DNA from 2 places in the Geobacillus sp. Y412MC52 genome. Region 2 is predicted to be linked to the other one. Evidence: predicted binding sites of a transcription regulator. Region 2 holds the regulator's gene; the other holds the start of a gene.
The links. Region 2 encodes LexA, which represses DNA repair genes until DNA is damaged. Its sites were predicted from a motif close to CGAACATATGTTCG; they were not measured.
Positions count from the first base shown of each region.

Region 1: uvrB (excinuclease ABC subunit UvrB) is a predicted target of LexA. The motif match lies at 1,937-1,950, and genes of this name have one in related genera.

Region 1 covers NC_014915.1:3,230,750-3,242,344, forward strand. The annotation lists gene uvrB (excinuclease ABC subunit UvrB) at 1-1,866, opposite strand, end outside; gene GYMC52_RS16045 (CsbA family protein) at 2,116-2,340, opposite strand; gene GYMC52_RS16050 (PDZ domain-containing protein) at 2,354-3,526, opposite strand; gene GYMC52_RS16055 (MerR family transcriptional regulator) at 3,745-4,263, shown strand; gene GYMC52_RS16060 (DUF6044 family protein) at 4,431-6,104, shown strand; gene GYMC52_RS16065 (glycosyltransferase family 2 protein) at 6,121-7,110, shown strand; gene GYMC52_RS16070 (S41 family peptidase) at 7,195-8,643, opposite strand; gene GYMC52_RS16075 (pirin family protein) at 9,036-9,749, opposite strand; cyclic di-GMP riboswitch class I at 10,049-10,134, shown strand; gene GYMC52_RS16080 (hypothetical protein) at 10,175-11,035, shown strand; gene merR (Hg(II)-responsive transcriptional regulator) at 11,274-11,595, opposite strand, start outside.
Region 2 covers NC_014915.1:1,275,476-1,287,070, reverse strand. The annotation lists gene GYMC52_RS06440 (ABC transporter transmembrane domain-containing protein) at 1-849, opposite strand, end outside; gene GYMC52_RS06435 (YneF family protein) at 974-1,186, opposite strand; gene sirA (sporulation inhibitor of replication protein SirA) at 1,276-1,713, opposite strand; gene tkt (transketolase) at 1,960-3,966, opposite strand; gene GYMC52_RS06420 (DUF896 domain-containing protein) at 4,067-4,297, opposite strand; gene GYMC52_RS06415 (YneB family resolvase-like protein) at 4,427-5,080, opposite strand; gene yneA (cell division suppressor protein YneA) at 5,100-5,405, opposite strand; gene lexA (transcriptional repressor LexA) at 5,557-6,180, shown strand; gene glnA (type I glutamate--ammonia ligase) at 6,244-7,578, opposite strand; gene GYMC52_RS06395 (MerR family transcriptional regulator) at 7,618-8,019, opposite strand; gene GYMC52_RS06390 (aminotransferase class I/II-fold pyridoxal phosphate-dependent enzyme) at 8,096-9,367, opposite strand; gene hflX (GTPase HflX) at 9,381-10,628, opposite strand; gene GYMC52_RS06380 (trimeric intracellular cation channel family protein) at 10,789-11,406, shown strand.

The DNA.
Region 1 (11,595 bases), 1.7 Mb from region 2:
TTCCCGCTCTTGTTTCGTCATCGCTGCCGCCGGCTTTGCCTCGTACATCTCCGTCTCTTCCGCCGCATACGTCGCGCGGATGACGTCGCGAATCTCCTTTTTCACCGTGCGCGGCACGATGCCGTGCTTTCGGTTGTACTCTTCTTGAATCGCGCGGCGCCGCTTCGTCTCTTGAATGGCGATTTCCATCGATTTCGTGATCGTATCGGCGTACATGATCACATGGCCGTTCGCGTTGCGCGCCGCCCGGCCGATCGTCTGGATGAGCGAGCGCTCCGAGCGCAAAAACCCTTCTTTGTCGGCGTCCAAAATGGCGACAAGCGACACTTCTGGGATGTCGAGCCCTTCGCGAAGCAAGTTGATGCCGACCAGTACATCGTATTTGCCGAGCCGCAAATCGCGGATGATTTCAATGCGCTCGAGCGTCTTAATTTCCGAATGCAAATACGCCACCTTGATCCCCGCTTCTTTCAAATAATCGGTCAAATCTTCCGCCATCTTTTTCGTCAGCGTCGTCACCAACGTCCGTTCGTTCCGCTCGACGCGCTCGTGAATTTCGCCGATCAAATCGTCGATTTGCCCTTTCGTCGGACGGACGTCAATCGTTGGGTCGAGAAGCCCGGTCGGGCGGATGATTTGTTCGACAACGCCCGGGCTGTGCTCGAGCTCGTACGGCCCTGGCGTCGCCGAGATGTAAATAATTTGATTGATTTTTTGCTCGAACTCTTCAAACGTGAGCGGCCGGTTGTCAAGCGCCGACGGCAGACGGAAGCCGTGGTCGACAAGCACTTGCTTGCGCGCCCGGTCACCGTTGTACATGCCGCGCAGCTGCGGCAAGGTGACGTGCGACTCATCAACGATGATCAAAAAATCGTCCGGAAAATAGTCAAGCAATGTATACGGCGTTGAGCCCGGCGGCCGCAGCGCCAAATGGCGCGAGTAGTTTTCGATGCCTGAACAAAAGCCCATCTCGCGCATCATTTCAAGGTCATAGCGCGTCCGCTGCTCAAGCCGCTGCGCCTCTAAGAGCTTTCCTTGCGCGCGCAGTTCGGCAAGCCGCTCCTCAAGCTCTTGTTCGATGTTTTGAATGGCGAGCCGCATTTTCTCCTCGCGCGTCACGAAGTGCGACGCCGGGAAAATGGCGACATGCTCGCGCTCGCCGAGCACCTCGCCGGTTAAGGCGTCCACCTCGCGGATGCGCTCGATTTCATCGCCGAAAAATTCGACGCGAATGCAATGTTCATCGCGCGACGCGGGGAAAATTTCGACAACATCGCCGCGGACGCGGAACGTGCCGCGGCGAAAATCGATGTCATTGCGGTCGTATTGGATGTCAACGAGCCGCCGAAGCAACGCATTGCGCTCGATTTCCATCCCAACGCGCAGCGAGACGACGAGCTCCCGATATTCTTCCGGCGACCCTAAACCGTAAATGCACGACACGCTCGCAACGATAATCACGTCCCGACGCTCAAACAAGGCTGATGTCGCCGAGTGCCGCAATTTGTCGATTTCATCGTTGATTTTCGCGTCTTTTTCAATGTACGTATCCGTCTGCGGCACATACGCTTCCGGCTGATAGTAATCGTAATAGCTGACAAAATATTCGACGGCGTTGTGCGGGAAAAACTCTTTCAGCTCGCTGTACAATTGGCCAGCGAGCGTTTTGTTGTGGGCGATGACAAGCGTCGGTTTGTTGACTTGGGCGATCACGTTCGAGATCGTAAACGTTTTGCCCGTCCCCGTCGCCCCAAGCAGCGTTTGATGCTTCACCCCAAGCCGCAAACCGTCAACGAGCTTGGCGATCGCCTGCGGCTGATCGCCTTGCGGTTCGTATGGCGACACTAATTGAAAACGGCCCTCCACCGTTTCGCCTCCTCCTTCGTACCATCTTTCCCCATTGTATCACATCGTGATGATCCATGCATCAAAAATGCGAACTCATATTCGTACCAACCCACTCAGTGTTTTCCATTGCTTCGCACCGAAAAACGCGAAAAAGCGGACCCATTCATGCCCAAGGTCCGCGTCTTCGCTCCGTTCCGTTTCGACAATCCGAGGTTCAGCCGACGATGCCTTTTTCCAAAAACAGACGGTTGAACCGACAACGCCGCTTCATTTTTGCTTCAGATGGTCGAGCATGCGGCCGGCCCAAAGAAAGCCGGCGATCGTCGATGCAATGTCAGCGACGATTTCATGCAGCTCGTCCGTATAGCCTTTCAAGTAGGAAGCGACAAGCAGCGCTGTCGTCAACAGCACAGCGATGTACCGATTGTACGTCACCCGCGCAAACAACAGCACCAATAGGCACGGAATGATGAGTGCCGCCAAAAACCACATGATCCATTCTCCTTTACGAAACAGCTTCAGACGCTGATGCGTTCCGATCACGGACGAACAGCAGCCCGAGTTCATGATGCTCATCCTCATAGAGCGCCCCTTGGACGAAACGGACTTCGCCGTTATGTCCTACGACATCCAACTTGCAGAACGCGCGGTTGCGTTGGAGCGCCTCGTAAAACTCGGTTTCGGTCCGCACCGGGGCGCCGTTTGTTTTGATGATGACTTCCCCGATCGAAAGCCCCATTTTTTCCGCTTTCGAGCCGGGAAGCACGCCGACAATCACCAAGCCGTGCGGATGGCGGGCAAAGCGGGGCGGGCGGGCGCGGTCGGCGCGATGCCCGGAAAACGCGATCCATTCGCGGCCGATGATGGCCATAGCCCCCGCCGCCACCGTGAGCGGTGGATACCATATACCGGAAGCAGCCAATAGGGCGACAACGAACGCCAGCCGAACAACAAGCCGCCCCTCCGCGCGCGCCGCTTCCGCCGGCAGCATGTGCTGGCGGCGCTGGGAAAAGCCGAGAAGAAACGGCACGAGCCAAAATGAATAGCCGTCTCCCGTCGAAACGAGCGGCCACCAGGAAGCCGGAGGCAGCGCGCCGCCTGATACGGGCAGCACAACCGGCACAAACCAAAGACGCTGCGTCCATTGCAGGCCGACCGTCATCCCTCGCTTGCTTTTCGCAAGCTGCGGCGAGGCCGCCTCGTTTCGCGTGCGAATGATGAGCCATCCTTCCGAAAGCAAAAGCAACGCAAGCCACACCGCCAAAGCCGGCGCCGCCGCCATGCCATCGGGAAGCCATCGGGACAACGCGCTGCTTCGCTCCGCCAAACCGAACACGAGAAGCGCGCCGCCAACCGTATAAGCAGGCGACAACAACCGCGCTTCCATCGCCAAGCTAAAGAGCACCGTCAGCACCGTCACCGTCCAAACCGCTTCCTGCGGCACCGCGATCCCGATGCCGACGGCCGCCGCCGACAACATCGCTCCAGCCATCCATCCCTTCGTCCAAAGCCCGCGCCACTCTTGCCATAGGCTGTAGACGCGCACATGAAAATCGCGGCGCTCCCGCTTCACCCGCCGCCAACCGACGGCCAAAGCGAGCGCGGCGCCATAATAAAGAAGCGGCTGCCGCCAAACCGACGCGACGCCCTCAAGCCATTCCAGCCACCATGTTGCCATCCGCTTCACCCCTTGCGTCGTTCATCATTCTTTATCTTCTATTCTACCAAATGGCATGGCCAATTCCCATGCCCACAGCCATCTTTTTTCACCAATGGCGAATCTTCGCTGTTTTCCACTTTCTTTGCCGAATCAACACTAGTTTTGTCGGCTGGGAAGGATTTTCAAAGATGCAGAGGAAAAAGTATAAACAAGACGAAACAAGGAGGAGTGAAACGATGGAATTGAAAACGTCCGACGTCGCTGCTCGCCTTGGTGTATCGCCGAAAACGATCCAGCGCTGGGTGCGCAAATACGACATTCCGTTGCGGAGAAACGAGGCCGGCCACTACTTGTTTGATGAAAAAACGGTCGCCTTGCTCGAACGGGTCAAATTTGAACAAGGCGCCGCCATGGAAGCGCCGCCGACCCCGAAACGCCCTCCGACGCCGCTGCGGAACAACATTCCTATTGACGCCTTACATGAATCGATCGAACCCGAAATCGCCCGCGTCTCCTCGCGCTTGGACCAGCTTGAACGGCAACTGGAGCAAAAAGCAGATGACGTCGTCTCCATTCAACTGTTGCATCACCGCCAAGAAATGGAAGAAATCGTCGCCCGCCTCACTGCGTTGGAGCAGCTTGTCGCCCGCCTTGAACAGCAGCTGAATACCCGTCCCCCGGCTCCCCATGAACCGCCGGAAGAGACGAAACAGAAACGGCGCGGCCTTGGGCGGGTGATGGGGTTGTTTGCCTAATGGTTCCATCCTCCCTGCTTGACGCAGGGTGTTTTTTTGGTTGCCTCTTTCCCCTTTTTCTCCCCCTTCACTACTTCTTTACAATTTTTTTATGCTTTTTTAATCGCAGCGGTTTATAATGGATCATGTTGTGCAATCTTCCCGTATGGGAAAGGAGGGCGCGCGAGATGGAACAAAGAGAACGAAAAGCGGTCGCCATCGCGTTCATCGTATTGGCTCTCTACCTTTCTCCGCTGTACATGTTAGGCGAACACGCCCATATTCGCGTGCACGACAATATGGATTCGAACATCGCCTGGTATCGCGTGCTCGTTCGCAGCGGCCAACTATTTGGCCCAATCGATGCCGTCATCCCGCAAGTGATCAACGGGTTGCCGCGCAACGCCTTCGGCACAGAATTCAGCGGCATCGTGTGGCTGCACGCTTTGTTTCCCTCCATGGTGGCGTACGCGCTCAGCCAGACGATCACGAGGATATTTGCCTTTTTGGGTATGTATTGGCTGCTCAGGCGCCACTTTTTGCCTTCACCGGAATCATGGCTCATTCGCGTCGGGGCGGCGCTTGCTTTTGCGCTGACACCGTTTTGGCCGTCCGGCATGTTAAGCACGCTCGGCATGCCGCTGGCGCTTTGGGCGTTTCTGTCGATCCGCAACGGAGAAGCGACATGGAAAGAATGGCTTGCGATCATCTTGCTTCCGTTTTACGCCAGCTTTGTGCTCGGATTTTTCTTTTTCCTCGCCGCGATGGCGGCGGTGTGGCTGTTTGACGGCGTTGTCCGCAAGCAGTGGAACAAGCGGTTTTTCGCCGCGATCGCCCTGATGACAGGCTTGTTTTTGGCCATCGAGTACCGCCTCGTGTACTCGCTTGTCTTCAGCGGCGAACCGACGAGCCGGAACGAGTTCCTCTCCTCGCGGCTCAGCTTCGTCCACTGCCTTCGTTTAACGTTGAAAAACTATGTGCTCGGCCATACGCATGTGATGACCGTCCATGGGCCGATCATCTTGCCGGTGCTTTGGGCGGCGTTTTTTCTCGTTTTGCGCCGCCGTCAGCGCGGGCCATTGGAGCGGCGCTTCCTTTTGCTGTTTTGGTTGAACATCGCCTTATCGGCTTGGTATGCATTTTGGTTTTACAAAGGGTGGCAGCCGCTGAAAGAACGGATTTCACTTTTGAATACGTTCAATTTCGCCCGCTTCCATTTTTTGCGGCCGATGGTCATTTACGTCGATTTTGCCTTGGCCTTGCAAATCTTAGCCAAGGAACGGACCGCATGGCGGCGCCTCGTGCCGATCGCCTTGGCGCTGCAGCTGCTTTTGCTTGGCGGGTTTAACGAGGAAATCCGCTATCGCCTCGCTGGCACGCCGTCATTCGAGCAGTTTTATTCCGAACATTTATTTACCAAAATCAAGCAATACATCGGCAAGCCGGTATCGTCCTACCGCGTCGCCAGCGTTGGGCTTCACCCGGCCATCGCTCAATACAACGGGTTTTATACGCTCGATACGTACAACAATTTTTACCCGTTATCGTATAAGCGGAAGTTTCGCCGCATCATTGCCAAAGAATTGGACAAAAGCCCAGTGCTGAAAGACTATTTCGACCATTGGGGCAACCGCGTCTATTTGTTTTCGGCAGAGCTCGGGAAACATTACATGTTCACGAAACGCTCGCATAAAGTCATTCGTCATTTCGAGATCGACACAAAGGCGTTCAAACAGCTTGGCGGCAAGTACATTTTTTCCTCCGTCCCGATCATGAACGCCCGCGACATCCATCTCCGCTTCTTGCGGGCGTTCACCGATCGACAGTCAGTCTGGAAAATTTATGTATACGAAGTGGAGTGAAAGGGAGGCAAGAAACATGGTGGACAAACCATTGTTAGCCATCGTCGTCCCATGCTACAACGAAGAAGAAGTGTTGCCGGAAACGGCCCGGCGGCTGACCGCTTTGCTTGAGCAGCTGCTCGAAGAAGGAGCGGTCGCCATCGGCAGCCATATCGTTTTTGTCGACGACGGCAGCCGCGACCGGACATGGGCGCTCATTGAAGAAGAAAGCGAGCGCAACCCGTTTGTCTCCGGTGTGAAACTCGCTCGCAACGTCGGCCATCAGCGGGCGCTGCTCGCTGGGCTCGAAACCGTTCGCGCGTACGCCGATTGTGCCGTGTCCATTGACGCCGATTTGCAAGATGATGTGGAGGCGATCCGCGAATTTGTGCAAAAATACCGCGAAGGGTATGACATCGTGTATGGCGTGCGGCGGAGCCGAAAGACAGACACGTGGTTCAAGCGTACGACCGCCCAAGCCTTTTATCGGTTCATGAGGGCCATCGGAATCGAGCTGATTTACAACCACGCCGATTTCCGTCTGATGAGCAAGCGGGCGCTCGATGAACTGAGCCGTTACACGGAAGTCAATCTCTTTTTGCGCGGGTTGGTTCCGCTCGTCGGCTTCCGCTCGACGTGCGTCTTTTACGACCGGCATGAGCGGTGGGCTGGACAGTCGAAATACCCGCTCAAAAAGATGCTCGCCTTCGCCTTTGACGGCATCACGTCCTTGAGCGTCGCACCGATTCGCGCCATTACGCTCATCGGTTTTTTGGCCTTTCTCACGAGCGGTGCGGCCGGGCTGTACGCCCTCATCAGCAAACTTCTCGGGCACGCCGAATCAGGCTGGACGTCGCTCATGATCTCCATTTGGTTCATCGGCGGTCTGGTGCTCATGAGCCTCGGCCTCATCGGGGAATACATCGGCAAAATTTATCAAGAGGTGAAACGGCGGCCGCGGTTTGCGATCGAAAAAACCGTGCAGCTGCCGCTTCCGACAGAAAAGGAGAAGACCCCGGCCCTATAGAGATGATAAAAAGAAAGGGTGTCCCAGAAAGATCGGGACACCCTTTCTTATTACCGTATATAGCATCAATCGTCCTCAGCTCGCTTACGACGGAAACAACACGCCAAGCGCTTTTTTCAGCTGCACATCATGGTTCGGATCGCGGACGGCTTCCATGATTTTCGTTTGCAGCACATCCGCCGTCGTCTCATCGATTCGTCCCGTAACCGGCAGCTGATTCGCTTTTTGGAACGCTTGAACGGCTTGTTCGGTTTCTTTGCTGAAGTAGCCGTCCGTGCGGCCCGGGTTGAAGCCAAGCCCTTTGAGCATTTTTTGCGCATTGGCGATTTGCTCGTCGTTCATGTCATACCGAAGCGGTTTTTCCACATGAAGCGGAGCGACGTGGAAATAATCCGGCTGCGCCACCGCGACATCCGGCTTGATCCCTTTTTTATGGATCCAATGCCCGTCCGGCGTCAGCCATTTGTACAGCGTCAATTTGATGTTGCTGCCGTCGCCCATCGGAATCGCCTGCTGCACCGTCCCTTTGCCGAACGTTGCCTCGCCGACCAGCTTGTAGCCGCCCGCTTCCTTCATCGCTCCCGCCAAAATTTCCGACGCGGATGCGCTTCCTTTGTCGATGAGCACAACGATCGGGTATGGCTTTTTCGCCGTTAAATCGGAATAAAACTTTTGCCGATCGCCATCGCGTTCTTCAATTTGCACATATGGTTTGCCTTTCGGGATGAGCTGTTTCAAAATTTCCTCAACGCTTTGCAAATAGCCGCCCGGATTGCCGCGCACATCGATGATCAAGCCATCAATATGTTCGGCCTCAAGCTTCGCCAATTTCTTTTTAAAATCGGCGGCCGTGTTTTCCGAAAACGACGTAATTTGCAAATAGCCCGCCTTTTTGCCGTTGTATGTTTTGATCGAGTCATACACCGTCTGAATCGGAATTTCGTCGCGGACGACTTTGACTTTCATCACGTTTTTGACGCCGGGGCGCAAAATGTCAAGCTCCACCGTTGTTCCTTTCTTGCCGCGGATTTTCAATACCGCTTCATATAAATCAAGCCCTTCCAGGCTTTCTCCGTTGACGCGCAAAATTTGATCGTTCGGCTTCAGACCCGCTTTTTCCGCCGGCGAGTTTTTGATCGGAGCAACGATCGTCACCTTGCCGTCGATCATGCTCACTTCGGCGCCGATCCCCTCAAACGACGAGTCGAGCGACTCGTTGAACTGCTCCGTCGTTTCCGCATCCATGTAGACGGAATACGGGTCATGGAGCGTGTTGATCATACCTTGAATGGCGCCTTCCGTCAGTTTTTCTTCATCCACTTTCTCCACGTACCGATTCTTAATGAGCTCATAAGCTTGCCGGATTTTTTTCATCTCTTCGCTGTCGTTCGTCGACTTGGACGGCTCATTCGAAACAATCGTCGAAAGCGAGCCTTCCATCGGGCGGTCCGCCAACTGAAGGCCAGCGTACGTCCCTCCCGCCCCAATGAGCATCGATATGGCCATCAATGCGGCCGTCGTCGATTTTTTCACGTTGCTTCCTCCTCACCCTATGCTTGACCTTCCCCACCGCTTGCTGCGGTGCGAGAAGGGGGCTTTCTCCTCGCTCCTCCGTCAGTGAAGCAAATGAACATCCCTTCCGCCCCAACGCTGACGGCTTTTGCAAAACACGAAAAGGAAAAGCACCGCCTCACGCCGTGCCATGCCTTTATCTTCATCATATGTTGGGCTTGTACCGAGTATGCTAGTGCGTTGTCTATCCTTTACTAGTTTACACGCTCCTTGTTGATTTCTCAACTCATACAGAGCGGAAAAAAGAGGCACCCCTCGCCCTTGGCGGCGAACGATGCCTCTTCTTGATTCGTCTTCTTGGCACGATCTAGAATGGAAGCCAAACCAATGAGCCGCACAAAAACGAAACGCTTTCACCCCTCTTTTGGCAAGTCGATGAGCATCAACCGCGATCCTTCGTTCGTTGCGAGGCGAAGAACCGGCGTTTCCGTGATGCGGGCCGCATCGCGCCGCTCGAGATGGTCCTCGCCGTTTAACGTCAGATCCCCCTCAATGACAAAGACAAAGATGTTCCGCCCTTCCGGCTGGGTAAACGTCAGCTTATGCCCGGCTTCCAAATCGGAAAGATAAATCGTCAAATCTTGATGAATGTGAGCAATCCCCGGGGAAGACGGGTGTTTCGTGACAATCGGCAGCAAGGCGTTTTTCATCTTGTCGACCGGAAACTCGGTCCGCTCGTACGACGGCGGCAATCCGTATTGTTCCGGCAAAAACCAAAGTTGCAAAAAGTTCACCTCTTCCGTCGCCGAAGGGTTCACTTCCGAATGGACGATGCCGGTGCCGGCCGACATCCGCTGCACGCCGCCGAACGTTGTCACCGCCTTATGTCCGGTGCTGTCTTCATGTTGCAAATAGCCTTTAAGCACGATCGACACAATTTCCATCTCCCGGTGCGGGTGAGCGCCAAAGCCGGAGAGCGGCGCAACGAAATCGTCGTTTAACACCCTTAGCGGGCCAAACTGGATGTTGTTCGGATCATAATACTCGCCAAATGAGAAGCTATGGTATGTTTTCAGCCAGCCGTAATCGGCATGATATCGGGACGACGCCCGGTCGATGCGGATCATCTTTTCCACTCCTTCATTGCCGGAAATGACCGGCCATCAAGCGCGTGCTGTCCTGAACCAGCAAGCGCCATCCCCATTAAGGCCTACAATATTGATTCCCGTTTTGCGTTGTCTCATCCCCGTTGGGCGCCGACATCTCCTTTATTCAATAAATCTTGAATTCAAGATAATTATATAAAACCTGCCTTCACTTGTCAATCGGCAAACAGGCCAAAAAAATGGGACAAATGGATGATTTACCTGCGGCAAATGGACAACTTATAGTGAAAGTAACGCCGCATCTTCTCCTGCGAGGAGATACGGCGAAAAGGCAAAGCGCTGGAAACAGCGTGGCGCAAAGCTAAAGGGGCTACGGCGAAAGACGCTATGCCAGCCAGCTGCCGAACGTATCTTCAATCCATCATTGATGAAGGGAGAAGAAAAGCATGAAGCGAATGCTAGTTGGGTGCCTCGCTGCTGCCTTGTTGTTTTCATCAGGATGGGCAACAGCCGAAGCCAAGGGGAAACAACAATCCAAGCCAAAATGGGCCGATAAAAACAAAGACGGCATCCCGGATGATTGGGAACTGAAGTACAAACTCGGTCTAGGGAAAAACGTCGCCAACCAGGACAAAGACCGCGACGGCTTAACCAACCGAGTGGAATACAACCTCCGTCTGAATCCGACGAAAACAGATACGGACAAAGATAAAATATTAGATGGGGACGAAGACAACGACCGCGATGGGCTGACAAACAGCGCCGAGGTAGCGCTCGGCACTAAACCCGAAGATGCCGACAGCGACAACGATCATGTCAAGGACGGAGCAGAGAAGAAAGGAAAAGCCCAACTGGCTAACGTCGTCCAAAAACTTGAGCTACAAATGAAAACCGCGGCTAACCAAACGATTAAAATCGACTATCATTGGTCTGACCGCCATTCCCATTTGCACATTAAAGACCAGACGGGTGAAGTGACAACAAATGATGTCCAGTCGCTCATTAACGACTTGCAAGCATCACCGTCGCTGTCAAATGATGAAGTCATCGCCAAAATCCAAACTCTCTTTTCCCTTGATACTCCGTTCCGCCTTGAACTCGAGTGGAAATATGGAAGCGGCCGGGCGCGGAAACTTTCCGTCAAGCAAGACGAGGACAAAGGAGAAAATGCTGGGCAACCCGGCGATGATCAAGATGACGATGACCAAGGCCATGATCAAGACGGTCATGATCAAAATCACGACCAAGACGATGATGACTACGATGGTGGCAATGTAGGCGGCGACGATGGCAACAGCAGCGAATAATCGCGTCCTGAGCAGACAAGCAGCTGCCCGAAAGGCCGGGAAACCGGCTAATGAGGGCAGCCGTATTTTTGTTGGAGCTTGCCACCACTTATTTCCTTATCGCCCTTTTTTCTCCCCCGTTGCTAGTGTAAAGGACGCACGGGGCTGTTGCGGCTAAAATTCCGTAGTAAAATAAACACCCGAACCGATCAATAACAAAGCCGTTGCCTATCTCCCTTTTAGGCAAGTAAACAGTCCCTCATTCTCCCTTCCTTCCCTCATCCGAGGGTTCTTCTAGCAATAGGTCAATAATCGGGCAGTTATATAAATTGTCTTCATGAGGGCAACATTCCTTTAACTGCTGGAGCATCGCTTCGATCCGCCTCAAATCGCGAATGCTGGCTTGAATCTCCTCGATCTTTTGCGTAACAAAGCGGTACATGTCTTTGCATCGATCGCGATCCCGATCGACAACGCCAAGCAGTTTATCAATTTCCGCCAAGGTGAATCCGAGCCCTTGCAACCGCTTAATAAACTGAATTCGCCTGACCGTTTCCTCCGTATACAGACGATATCCGCCT
Region 2 (11,595 bases):
GTAGGTCGTAAACGACACAAGCTCGCCGATCGTCAATTCGCCCGCCAAAACCATTTGGCTGCCAAACGCCACAGCGAGAAAAAACGACAGCCCAACAAGCAGCCCGATCGTCGGATCAAACAAGGCGTCAATTTTGGCGACGGCAACGTTTTTCGCCACGACGTCTTCCGATTGACGGCGAAACGCCTCGACATCGTGTTCCTCATAGCCGAACGCCTTGATGACGCGGATGCCGCTGACGCTTTCCTGCACCTTGTCGTTCAGCGACGAAAACGCCGCTTGCGCCGTTAAAAACCGACGATGGAGCATCGTCCCATAGCGGCTCGTCGCCGCCGCCATCACGGGCATCGGCAATAGGCTGATGAGCGTCAGCTTCCAGCTGATCGAAAACGCCATCGTTGCCAACACAAACCCGCCAAGCGTCACCGAGTCAACAAGCGTCAAAATGCCGCTTCCGGCCGTCTGCTGAATCGCTTGCAAATCGTTGGTCGCATGGGCCATTAAATCGCCGATCCGCTTCCGCTGGTAAAACGACGGCGACATGTTCGTAAAATGCTGATACAGCTCGTTGCGCAGCTGGCGGGCAAGCTTGACCGCCGAACCGAAAATGAAAATGCGCCAAGCGTAGCGGAGCCCGTAAAGCGCCGCCGCAACGGCGGCGAGGACGGCGATCCAGCGGATGAGCACTTCTTTTGTCATCGTGCCGTTTTTCATATGATCGACCAACAAGCCGATCACTTTCGGCGGGACTGTCTCCAAAAACGCCACGATGACAAGCACGAAAATGCCGGTGATATACGCCTTCTTTTCTTGACGGAAAAACCAAAACAAATCGCGAAACACGCGCATAAGGCCCGCCCTCCTTTCATTTGGCTGACGAACAATCGCCATATTATTGTAACAAAACTAGAAAAATTTTGAAAGAACATTTTGGCAAAATAAAAAGACACTCTCGATCGAGTGTCCGTTTCGCTTATTTCAGTTGATTGTTCATCATTTTCATCATCTGATTGATTTTCTTCTGGGATGGCGTCATTCCCATTTGCATCATCATCATGCGAATCATTTGTTCATTGATCGGCGGGTTTTTCTTCAAATAATTGATCATCGTTTTGCGGGCGACGAAAAATCCGATCGCCACCCCGGCGATGAGCGCCAGCACGCCAACGAGAATCGTACCCCACATAACAGCGATTTTCCTCCTTCTTGTTGTCTCCCTAACAGTGTACTAAACGATGCGTCATTAGACAATATTTCGCGACAAAAATCTTTTCATTACGCAAATTTTCTTCCTTGCCGAGGCGCAGACAGCCAGTAGTAATCGACAAAATCGGCGTCGACCGCCAAAAACGTCGGCGAAATCCGAGCGAGCGCCCGCCCGATGTCCGAGGCAAGCGGCGCGCTGTCAGCGACAAGAAGCAAGCGGCGCTTTTGCACGACAAGCAACGCTTCCTCGCCGGCGTCGTTTTGCAAAACAAACATATTGCGCTCCAAATTTTTGCCGACGCGGCCGGCAAAATATTGCTTTAAGCCAAGTTCCAGGCGCGAAAATGACAGCCGTTCGGTGATAAATTCGACTTGCTTGCGGCAAATCGCCTTCAGCGGCGCTTTCGCGTATTGATGCTCACGAAGCAGTTCGACAATTTTTTCTGCCCGATGGCGGTAATGCGACGCCACATCGTCATTCAACAAATAAATCCAATAGCGGACCATGCCCCATCCCCCATTTCTGTTCAATCTATTTTCTATTATAGAAAAGGAAAGGGGAAAAATATGTCTATTAACGGCAAGTTTTTTCACTAACATTGTCGATTTTTGTTTGCGATGGCCATGCGGCCGCAAACAGGCCAACAAACAAGCCTTTGCCCTCGATTCAACCCCGAAAATACTTGACCAAGGCGCAGCCATCTTTCACAAAAACAAGCTGCCCCTGCAACAACGCAAGGGCAGCTTTTCCGGTTACTTGCCGAGCAGCGCTTTTGTGCGGCGGACGACGTTGTCAACCGTAAAGCCATACTCGGCCATGATTTTCTCTCCCGGAGCGGAAGCACCGAATCGGTCGATGGCCAAAATGTCGCCCTCGGCGCCGACGTAGCGCTCCCAACCGAGCGACGCGCCCATTTCAATGGCGAGCCGCTTCGTCACGGCCGGCGGAAGCACTTCATCGCGGTACGATTTTGGCTGCGCTTCGAAGCGGTCCCACGATGGCATGCTGATGACGGAGACATGGATGCCCTCAGCGGCGAGCGCTTCTTGCGCTTTGACGGCCAGACCGACTTCCGAGCCAGTCGCCAACAACAGCGCCTCCGGAGCGCCGTTTTTCGCCGGTGAAACGACGTACGCACCTTTTTTCACGCCTTCATACGCCAACTCAGCTGTTGCCGCCAACGTCGGCACATCTTGACGCGTCAAGACGAGCGCAGTCGGCTTGTCCGTCGATTCGAGCGCCAGCCGCCATGCTGCCGCCGTTTCGTTTGCGTCAGCCGGACGGATGACCGACAAGTTCGGCATCGCCCGAAGCGAAGCGAGATGTTCGATCGGCTCGTGCGTCGGCCCGTCTTCGCCGACGGCGATGCTGTCGTGCGTCAAGACGTAGATGACCGGCAAGCCCATCAGCGCCGCCAAGCGGATCGCCGGACGCAAATAGTCAGAGAACACGAAGAACGTGCCGCCGAACACTTTCAACCCGCCGTGAAGCGCCATGCCGTTCAGCGCCGCCCCCATGGCAAACTCGCGCACGCCAAACCAAACGTTGCGCCCTTCGTAGCTGTCCGGCAAGAAGTTGCCGCCGCCTTTGATGAGCGTTTTATTCGAGCTTGCCAAGTCCGCCGAACCGCCAAACAATTGCGGCACCGCTTTGGCGATGGCGTTGATCACTTCCCCGGACGATGAGCGGGTTGCCAAGCTTTTGCCTGCTTCGTATACCGGCAAAGAAGCTTCCCATCCATCTGGAAGTTTGCCTTCGATCGCTCGCTTCAATTGGGCGGCCAGTTCCGGATGGGCCTGTTCATAGGCGGCGAGCTGCTCATTCCATTCCGCCTCTTTTTTCGCTCCCGGCTCTTGCACCGTCGCACGGAAGTGGGCGTACACTTCTTCTGGCACGTAAAAATCTTCCGCAAATGTCCAACGATACGCCTCTTTCGTCAACTTCGCCTCTTGGGCGCCGAGCGGAGCGCCGTGGACGCCGGACGTGCCCGCTTTATTTGGCGCGCCGTAGCCAATCGTCGTTTTTACTTCAATGAGCGTCGGCCGGCTGAGGTCCGCCCGCGCCTCCTCGAGCGCTTTGGCGATTTCTTCAATATTGTTGCCGTCCTCAACGCGCAAATATTGCCAGCCGTACGCTTGGAAACGTTGGGCGACGTTTTCCGAGAACGACAGGTTGAGCTCCCCGTCCAGCGAAATGTCGTTCGAGTCATACAGGACGATCAGACGGCCGAGCTTCAAGTGGCCGGCGAGTGACGCAGCTTCGCTCGCCACTCCTTCCATCAAATCGCCATCGCCGCAAATGGCGTACGTATAATGATTGATAATCTCAAACCCGTCGCGGTTGTATGTAGCGGCCAAATGCCGTTCCGCCATCGCCATGCCGACCGCCATCGCAATCCCTTGGCCGAGTGGGCCGGTCGTCGCTTCCACGCCCGGCGTATGGCCGTATTCCGGATGGCCCGGCGTTTTGCTTCCCCATTGACGGAATTGTTTCAAATCATCCATCGATACGTCGTAGCCGCTTAAATGAAGCAAGCTGTACAATAACATCGACCCGTGCCCGGCTGACAAGACAAACCGGTCGCGGTTGAACCAGTTTGGATTCGCCGGGTTATGATCCATAAATTTCGTCCAAAGCGTGTACGCCATCGGCGCCGCGCCCATCGGCATGCCCGGGTGCCCGGATTTCGCTTTTTCGATCGCGTCAATCGACAGCGTTCGAATCGTAGTAATCGCCAACTCCTCGATTGAATGCGCCATCGTCTTCCTCCCTTTCATCAACATGGTGTCATTTACTATCATATAGAAAATCGATCGGCTTGTACAACGTTATTTTCCGGGCCACCCCTCTTTCGACCGTTTAATGGAAGCGCCGCCGCTGGCTTTCCTTTAATTTTTTCGGCGTCACGTCGTTGCCGTTCGGGTCAATGACGGTCACTGTATGGAGCATATCGGTCATCGCCTTGCGGAACGCTTGAATGTACTCACGGCGCAGCTTCGCTTGCTCGAAGGCCTCTTCGGCCGACAAGCCGGCCGTTTTCGCTTTTTTCGCCAGTTCATTGATGCGGGCTAATTTATGTTTGGCAAGCATTGATCATCTTCTCCTATCTGCCATATTCTCACTCTGTTTTATCTTATCTGATCAACCGGGAAGATGGCAACGATGGCATCTTGGCTTCCTTTGCCCACTCGCCGCTTTAGGGTCAGGCGCAGTACACGATCAACGCCGCCTTTGTTGCTCGTCCATATATTCCTGGTAACGCCGATGGACGGTCGCCTTGGACGCCTCGTAGCCGAAGCTTCGCATCGTCGCGGCGATATCGGCAAACGTCAGTCCGCGCTCGCGCAAGCGGACGATCTCCTCAACCGGCAGATCGATTCGATCGCGCCCGGCGTTTTCGCCCCGGCGCCTTAGGTTCCGCTCCGGTCGGTAGCCGCTGGCGATGGCTCGCTGCATGCCACGCTTAATTTTGGCGTTATGTATTTTTCTTTGGTACTCCTCGACAATAGCGATGATGGATAACACCATCTCATCGGCCTCCGACAGCGGCATCTCCCCGCGGTGGCTGGCGCTGTATATTTTCACCCCTTGCTTTTTCAAGCAATGCAGCAACGCCATGCGCGCATGGCCGCGCCCAAGCCGCGTTTCGTCTTGAATGAGCAGCACATCGACCTCGCCTTCCTCGCAAAGCGAAAGCAGCTCCAACACGCCGTCGCGGTCGGCTTCATAACCGCTCGCCTGCTCGGCGATCACTTTAACGACTTCAAATCCACACTCGGCCGCCAGCTGCTCGAGCTCATCTCGTTGCCTCGCGAGCGACGTTTCCTGTTCAGCTTTGTCCGTGCTGACTCGGCAGTAAATGACCGCCCTCATGGCCAATCCCTTCTTTCCATCACTGATTGACGGCCACCGAGCCGCCCTGCTTTGATTTTAACACAGGAATGACAATTTGTTCACCGGCGGCAAGACGCGGGCTCGGCAAATGGTTGACATCGACGACCCAGCGGATGAACTCATCAGGCGGCATATGGTGTTCCTGTTCGTACTGTTTTGCCAGCCCCCAAAGCGTATCTCCGGGAGCGACCGTGATCGTCACGTATTCTTTTTTATCGACCGGGCTGCTGGCGTAAACGAACCCTGCCAACACGAGCGCAAACAAAAATGAAAACAGAAAGTAATGCAGCAACGTTTTCCCCATTCTCCCCACCCTTTCTAGAATGTTTGTTCGCTTTCCTTCATTATAGTCAAGAACATTTGTTTGTGTCAATAAAAAACTCGAACTTATGTTTGTTTTTTCGTCTTCCGCATGGTATAATGAAGGCAAATGATGTGGCGAGAGGTGTGAAACAATGACGAAACTGTCAAAACGACAACAGCAAATTTTAGAGTTTATTAAACAGGAAGTAAAAACAAAAGGCTATCCTCCGTCGGTGCGGGAAATTGGGGAAGCGGTTGGACTGGCGTCAAGTTCGACGGTCCACGGGCATCTCGCGCGCCTAGAAAGCAAAGGGTACATCCGCCGCGACCCGACAAAGCCGCGCGCCATTGAAATTTTGGACAACGATATGGCCAAGGAGAGAGAAAAAGAGGAGATCATCTCGGTGCCGATCATCGGCAAGGTGACGGCCGGCCAACCGATTACAGCGGTGGAAAACATCGAAGGCTACTTTCCGCTGCCGAAGCGGCTCGCCGCCGGCGAGGAGCAGCTGTTTATGCTTGAAGTGATGGGCGACAGCATGATCGAAGCCGGCATTCTCGACGGCGACTACGTCATCGTCCGCCAGCAGTCATCGGCCAACAACGGCGACATCGTCGTAGCCATGACGGAAGACAACGAGGCGACGGTGAAGCGGTTTTTCAAGGAAAAAGACCACATCCGCCTGCAGCCGGAAAACGCCCATCTTGAGCCGATCATCGTCCGCGACTGCACGATTCTCGGCAAAGTGATCGGCGTCTATCGCCTGTTCGACTGACTCGTGCCGGCCTGCGCCCATAAAAAAGCTGCCCTGAAAAAAACGGGGCAGCTTTTTTATGAATCAGTAGAGTTCCATATATTGGTCCAATTCCCATTGATGAACCGTTGTCCGATACATATCCCACTCAATTTCTTTCGCTTCGACGAAATGCTCGAATAAATGTTTGCCGAGCGCGTGAATCATCACTTCATCGGACTTCAAGTTTTCCAACGCTTCATGCAGCGTTGCCGGCAAATCGACAATGCCTTCTTCGAGCCGTTCTTCTTTCGTCATGACGTAAATGTTTCGATCCACTGGCGCCGGAGGAGTGAGCTTGTTGCGAATGCCGTCAAGCCCAGCGGCTAAAAGCACCGCCATGGCCAAGTATGGGTTGGCCGACGGGTCAACGCTGCGCACCTCAATGCGCGTGCTCATGCCGCGCGAAGCTGGAATGCGGATGAGCGGGCTGCGGTTGCGCGCCGACCAAGCGACGTAGCACGGCGCTTCATAGCCTGGAACAAGCCGCTTGTACGAGTTGACGGTCGGGTTCGTCACCGCCGTAAAGTTCGGCGCATGCTTCAGCACACCGGCGATAAACTGCCGCGCCGTATCGCTCAACTGCAAGTCGCCGTTCGGATCGAAAAAGGCGTTTTCACCGTTGCGGAACAGCGACAGGTTGCAATGCATTCCTGAACCGTTAATCCCAAAAATCGGCTTCGGCATAAAGGTCGCATGCAATCCATGTTTGCGGGCGATCGTTTTGACGACGAGCTTAAACGTTTGAATGTCGTCGCACGCTTTAATCGCATGGGCGTATTTAAAATCGATCTCATGCTGGCCCGGGGCGACTTCATGATGGGACGCTTCGATTTCAAACCCCATTTCCTCAAGCTCGAGCACAATGTCGCGCCGGCAGTTTTCCCCAAGATCGGTCGGCGCCAAATCGAAATAGCCGCCGCGATCGTTCAGCTCCATCGTCGGGTGTCCTTTTTCGTCAAGCTTGAAAAGGAAGAATTCAGGCTCAGCTCCTAAGTTAAAGGCGTTGAAGCCAAGCGCCTCCATCTCTTTCAGCATCCGCTTCAAGTTATAGCGCGGACAGCCTTCAAACGGCGTGCCGTCCGGGTTGTAAATGTCGCAGATAAAGCGGGCGACTTTTCCTTTTTCTGAAGTCCACGGGAAAATGACGAACGTATCCAAGTCCGGATACAAATACATATCCGACTCTTCGATGCGGACAAATCCTTCGATCGACGACCCGTCAAACATAATTTTGTTGTTAAGCGCTTTCTCCAGCTGGCTGATCGGAATTTCGACGTTTTTGATCGTGCCCAAAATATCGGTGAATTGCAGGCGGATGTACTTGACATTTTCCTCTTTGACGATGTGTAGAATGTCGTCACGCGTATATTTTGCCATGTCCAAACTCCTCCCCGGCTCGGAAATCATTTTCCGTCATTAATGAAAGAAGCGAGCGAGATCTCCTTGGCGAAGCGATGCGCGCTGGAACCGCCCGGCCTGCAGCAATTCATTCCGCAAAATTTCGCGCAGTTCTTCGTCCGACAGCTTCGGTTTTCCTACTTTTTCGGCTTTCTCCGCCTGCTGGTGGCGTCCTTCCTCCCGCGCGGCAAAAATTTGCTTAATGCCCGCCAAGTTGACGCCTTGGTCGATCAAATCTTTAATTTCCAGCAAGCGGTCAATGTCATTGAGCGAAAACAGCCTCCGGTTGCCTTCGGTGCGCGCTGGCGAAACGAGGCCGTGCTCTTCATAATAGCGGATTTGCCGAGCCGACAAGTCGGTCAGCTGCATCACGATCCCAATCGGAAACAATGGCATGGAACGACGAATTTGGCTGCTCATGCCAATTCCTCCTCGCTTTTGATACCTTTATTTTACCATAATGTTAGGAAATGAGTCAATGAAACGTGACGTTTCCTCACAAACAAATCAACCGCTGTTCAAGCAAACGCTGAATGGCGGAACAGACGGCGATTTTCACATGCGAATACGTCAATCCGCCTTGCACATACGCGACATACGGGGGGCGCAACGGCCCGTCGGCCGTCAACTCAATGCTTGCCCCTTGGACGAACGTGCCGGCGGCCATGATCACTTTGTCTTCATAGCCGGGCATGTCGCTCGGATACGGAGTGAAATGAGCGTTGACCGGGGAGGAAGCCTGAATCGCTTGGCAAAACGCCACCATTTGTTCCGGATCGTCAAAACGGACGGACTGAACCAAATCCGTGCGCTTCGCCTTCCACGATGGCGAGGTTTTTAGTCCGATCCGCTCGAGCATCGCCGCTGTAAAAACCGCCCCCTTGAGCGCCTGGCCCACGGTGTGCGGCGCAAGGAAAAAGCCTTGATACATATCCGGCAAGCTGTAAAGCGACGGACCGACTTCCGCTCCAATGCCCGGCGAGGTCATCCGATAGGCGCACGCCTCCACATATTCCCGCTTGCCGACAATGTAACCGCCCGTTTTCGCCAAGCCCCCTCCCGGGTTTTTAATGAGCGAGCCGGCCATCAAATCGGCGCCGACATGGCATGGCTCTTTCTCCTCGACGAATTCTCCGTAGCAATTGTCGACAAACACGACGACATCCGGTTTGATCGACTTGACGAATGCAATCATGTCGCCGATCTCTTCGACAGTAAACGACGGCCGGTCTGCATAGCCGCGCGAACGTTGAATGCCGATCATTTTCGTCCGCTCATGGATCGCTTCGCGAACGGCCGGAAAATCGACCATCCCTTCTGCTGTGAGCGGCACGCTGCGATAACGAATGCCAAACTCTTTCAGCGAGCCGACGCCGCGGCCGCGGACGCCGACGATTTCCTCAAGCGTATCGTACGGAGCGCCCGTGATGTAAAGCAATTCATCGCCCGGGCGCAACACGCCAAACAGCGCGATCGCAATCGCGTGCGTGCCGGAAATGATTTGCGGGCGCACAAGCCCCGCTTCCGCTCCAAACACATCAGCGAAAATGCGATCGAGCGTATCGCGGCCCGCATCGTCATACCCATAACCGGTTGACGGGATGAAGTGGGCGTCGCTCACTTGATGGCGACGGAAGCTCTCAAGCACGCGGTATTGGTTGACGTCGACCAGTTCATCGATGCGGCGGTGAATCGGCGCGATTTGTGCTTCGATTTCCTCGATGAGAAGAGCGATGGTTTCTCCGTGTCTCCATTGTGTCCAAAACATAGATGAACCCTTTCTACCGTTGGAATGATTGCAGCTCCCCATACAAGGGGTGCGTCGGCAGCACGTACCCTTGGCAGTCGTACGTGCCTCCCTGTTCATTATAATGCCATTCGTGCAAAATGGTGTCCGATTTTAACCGAGCGAGCAATTTTCCTTCACCGCTTGGGATCGACACGTCGTAACGGGTCATTTGCTGTTTCACCGCCTCTTCAAGAAAATAGCGGAGCCGGTCAATGTCGGCGGCGGAAAGCGCGCTGATCATGATGGAAGCAGTCGTTGTCGGAATGAATTCCGACGCTTTTTGATCGCTTTTATTGTACACCGTGACCATCGGAATGGAAGAAGCCCCTAATTCAGCGAGCAGCCGCGACACCGTTCGCTCGTGCGCAACGTAATCCGGATGAGACGAATCGACGACGTGAAGCAATAGATCGGCTTCCGTCACTTCCTCGAGCGTCGAGCGGAACGCGGCGACAAGCGTCGTCGGCAAGTCTTGAATGAACCCGACCGTATCGGTGACAAGCACCGTGTAGCCGCATGGCAAGACACATTTGCGCGTCAACGGGTCGAGCGTGGCAAACAACAAGTTTTCTTCCAACGAATCGGCGGCGGTCAGCCGATTGAAAATCGTTGATTTGCCGGCGTTCGTATAGCCGACGAGCGCCACTTGAAACGCTTGGTTTTTTTGCCGGCGCTCGCGGTACCTCCCTCGATGCTCAGCAATGCGCACAAGCTCAGCTTTAATGTCGTCAATGCGGCGGCGAATATGGCGGCGGTCGGTCTCGAGCTTCGTCTCCCCCGGGCCGCGCGTGCCGATGCCGCCGCCCAAGCGGGATAGCGCCTCTCCTTGACCGCTAAGGCGCGGCAACATATACTCCAGCTGGGCGAGCTCGACTTGCAGCTTTCCTTCTTTTGAGCGGGCGCGCCTTGCAAAAATGTCTAAAATGAGCTGCGTCCGGTCAATCACTTTCACCTCGCCAAGCATTTTCGTCAAATTGCGCGCTTGGCTTGGAGAGAGCTCGCTGTTGAAAATAACCACGTCCGGTTCCAGATGCTTGACTATGGCGGCGAGCTCTTCCGTTTTCCCTTTGCCGATATACGTCGCCGGGTGCGGCGCTTCACGTTTTTGCGTCACCTCTGCCACAACCTCGCCGTTCGCCGTCGCAACGAGCGAAGCGAGCTCCTCCATCGAATAGCGAAACCGTTCATCATCGACACCAGCGAGCTGGCAGCCGACAAGGATCGCTTGTTCACGGCTCATGGCATCCCCCTTCCTTTCCCTCGCGGCGAACATGTTCTCTACGTTCATGATACCAAATCCCACCGTCGGTCTGCTAGTTCGTTCCAAAAAAACGATTGATTTTCCGCCGCTTTTGCCCCTACAATGATACAAGAACACCGCACGGAAAGGAACAGCACGAATGACGTGGGAAGTATTGAGCATCATCGGCACGATCGCCTTTGCCATTAGCGGGGCGATCGTCGCGATGGAAGAGGAGTACGATTTGCTTGGGGTGTACATTTTAGGGATTGTCACCGCTTTTGGCGGCGGGGCGGTGCGCAATTTGCTGATCGGGGTTCCCGTGTCGGCGTTATGGGGACAGCAGCCGCTCTTTCTTGTCGCTTTGGCGGCCATGACAGTTGTGTATTTGTTCCCAAAGCAAATGCTGCCGCCGTGGAAGCGGTGGGGCAACTTTTTTGACGCCCTTGGGTTGTCCGCGTTCGCCATTCAAGGAGCGCTGTACGCGGCAAACATGGGGCATCCATTAAGCGCGGTCATCGTCGCCGCGGTGTTGACCGGAAGCGGCGGCGGCATTATCCGTGACGTGTTGGCGGGAAGAAAGCCGCTCGTGTTGCGCGCAGAAATTTATGCCGCCTGGGCCATTCTCGCCGGCCTCGCCGTTGGGCTGAAATGGGCCGAATCGCCCATGGAGCTGTATGTGTTGTTTATTGTCGTCGCCGCCCTCCGCATTTTGTCTTACACATACGGTTGGAAGCTGCCGCGGCGGGCGGTTGGAGAAAAAGCGGGCGAGCAATGATAAAACGGCAAAAACAACATCTACTCATTGATTCGTACGAAAAGATAGACGGCTCCTCGCTTTTATATAGATGCAATTTAAAGCTTTACTATTTTTCTTTTTTACCGGTCATTTCATCCGACTGTCGAGTGACCGAACAACGCGGCTTCCAGACCCATGAATGGGTCTTGGGAAGCGAGTCGTTGTTCG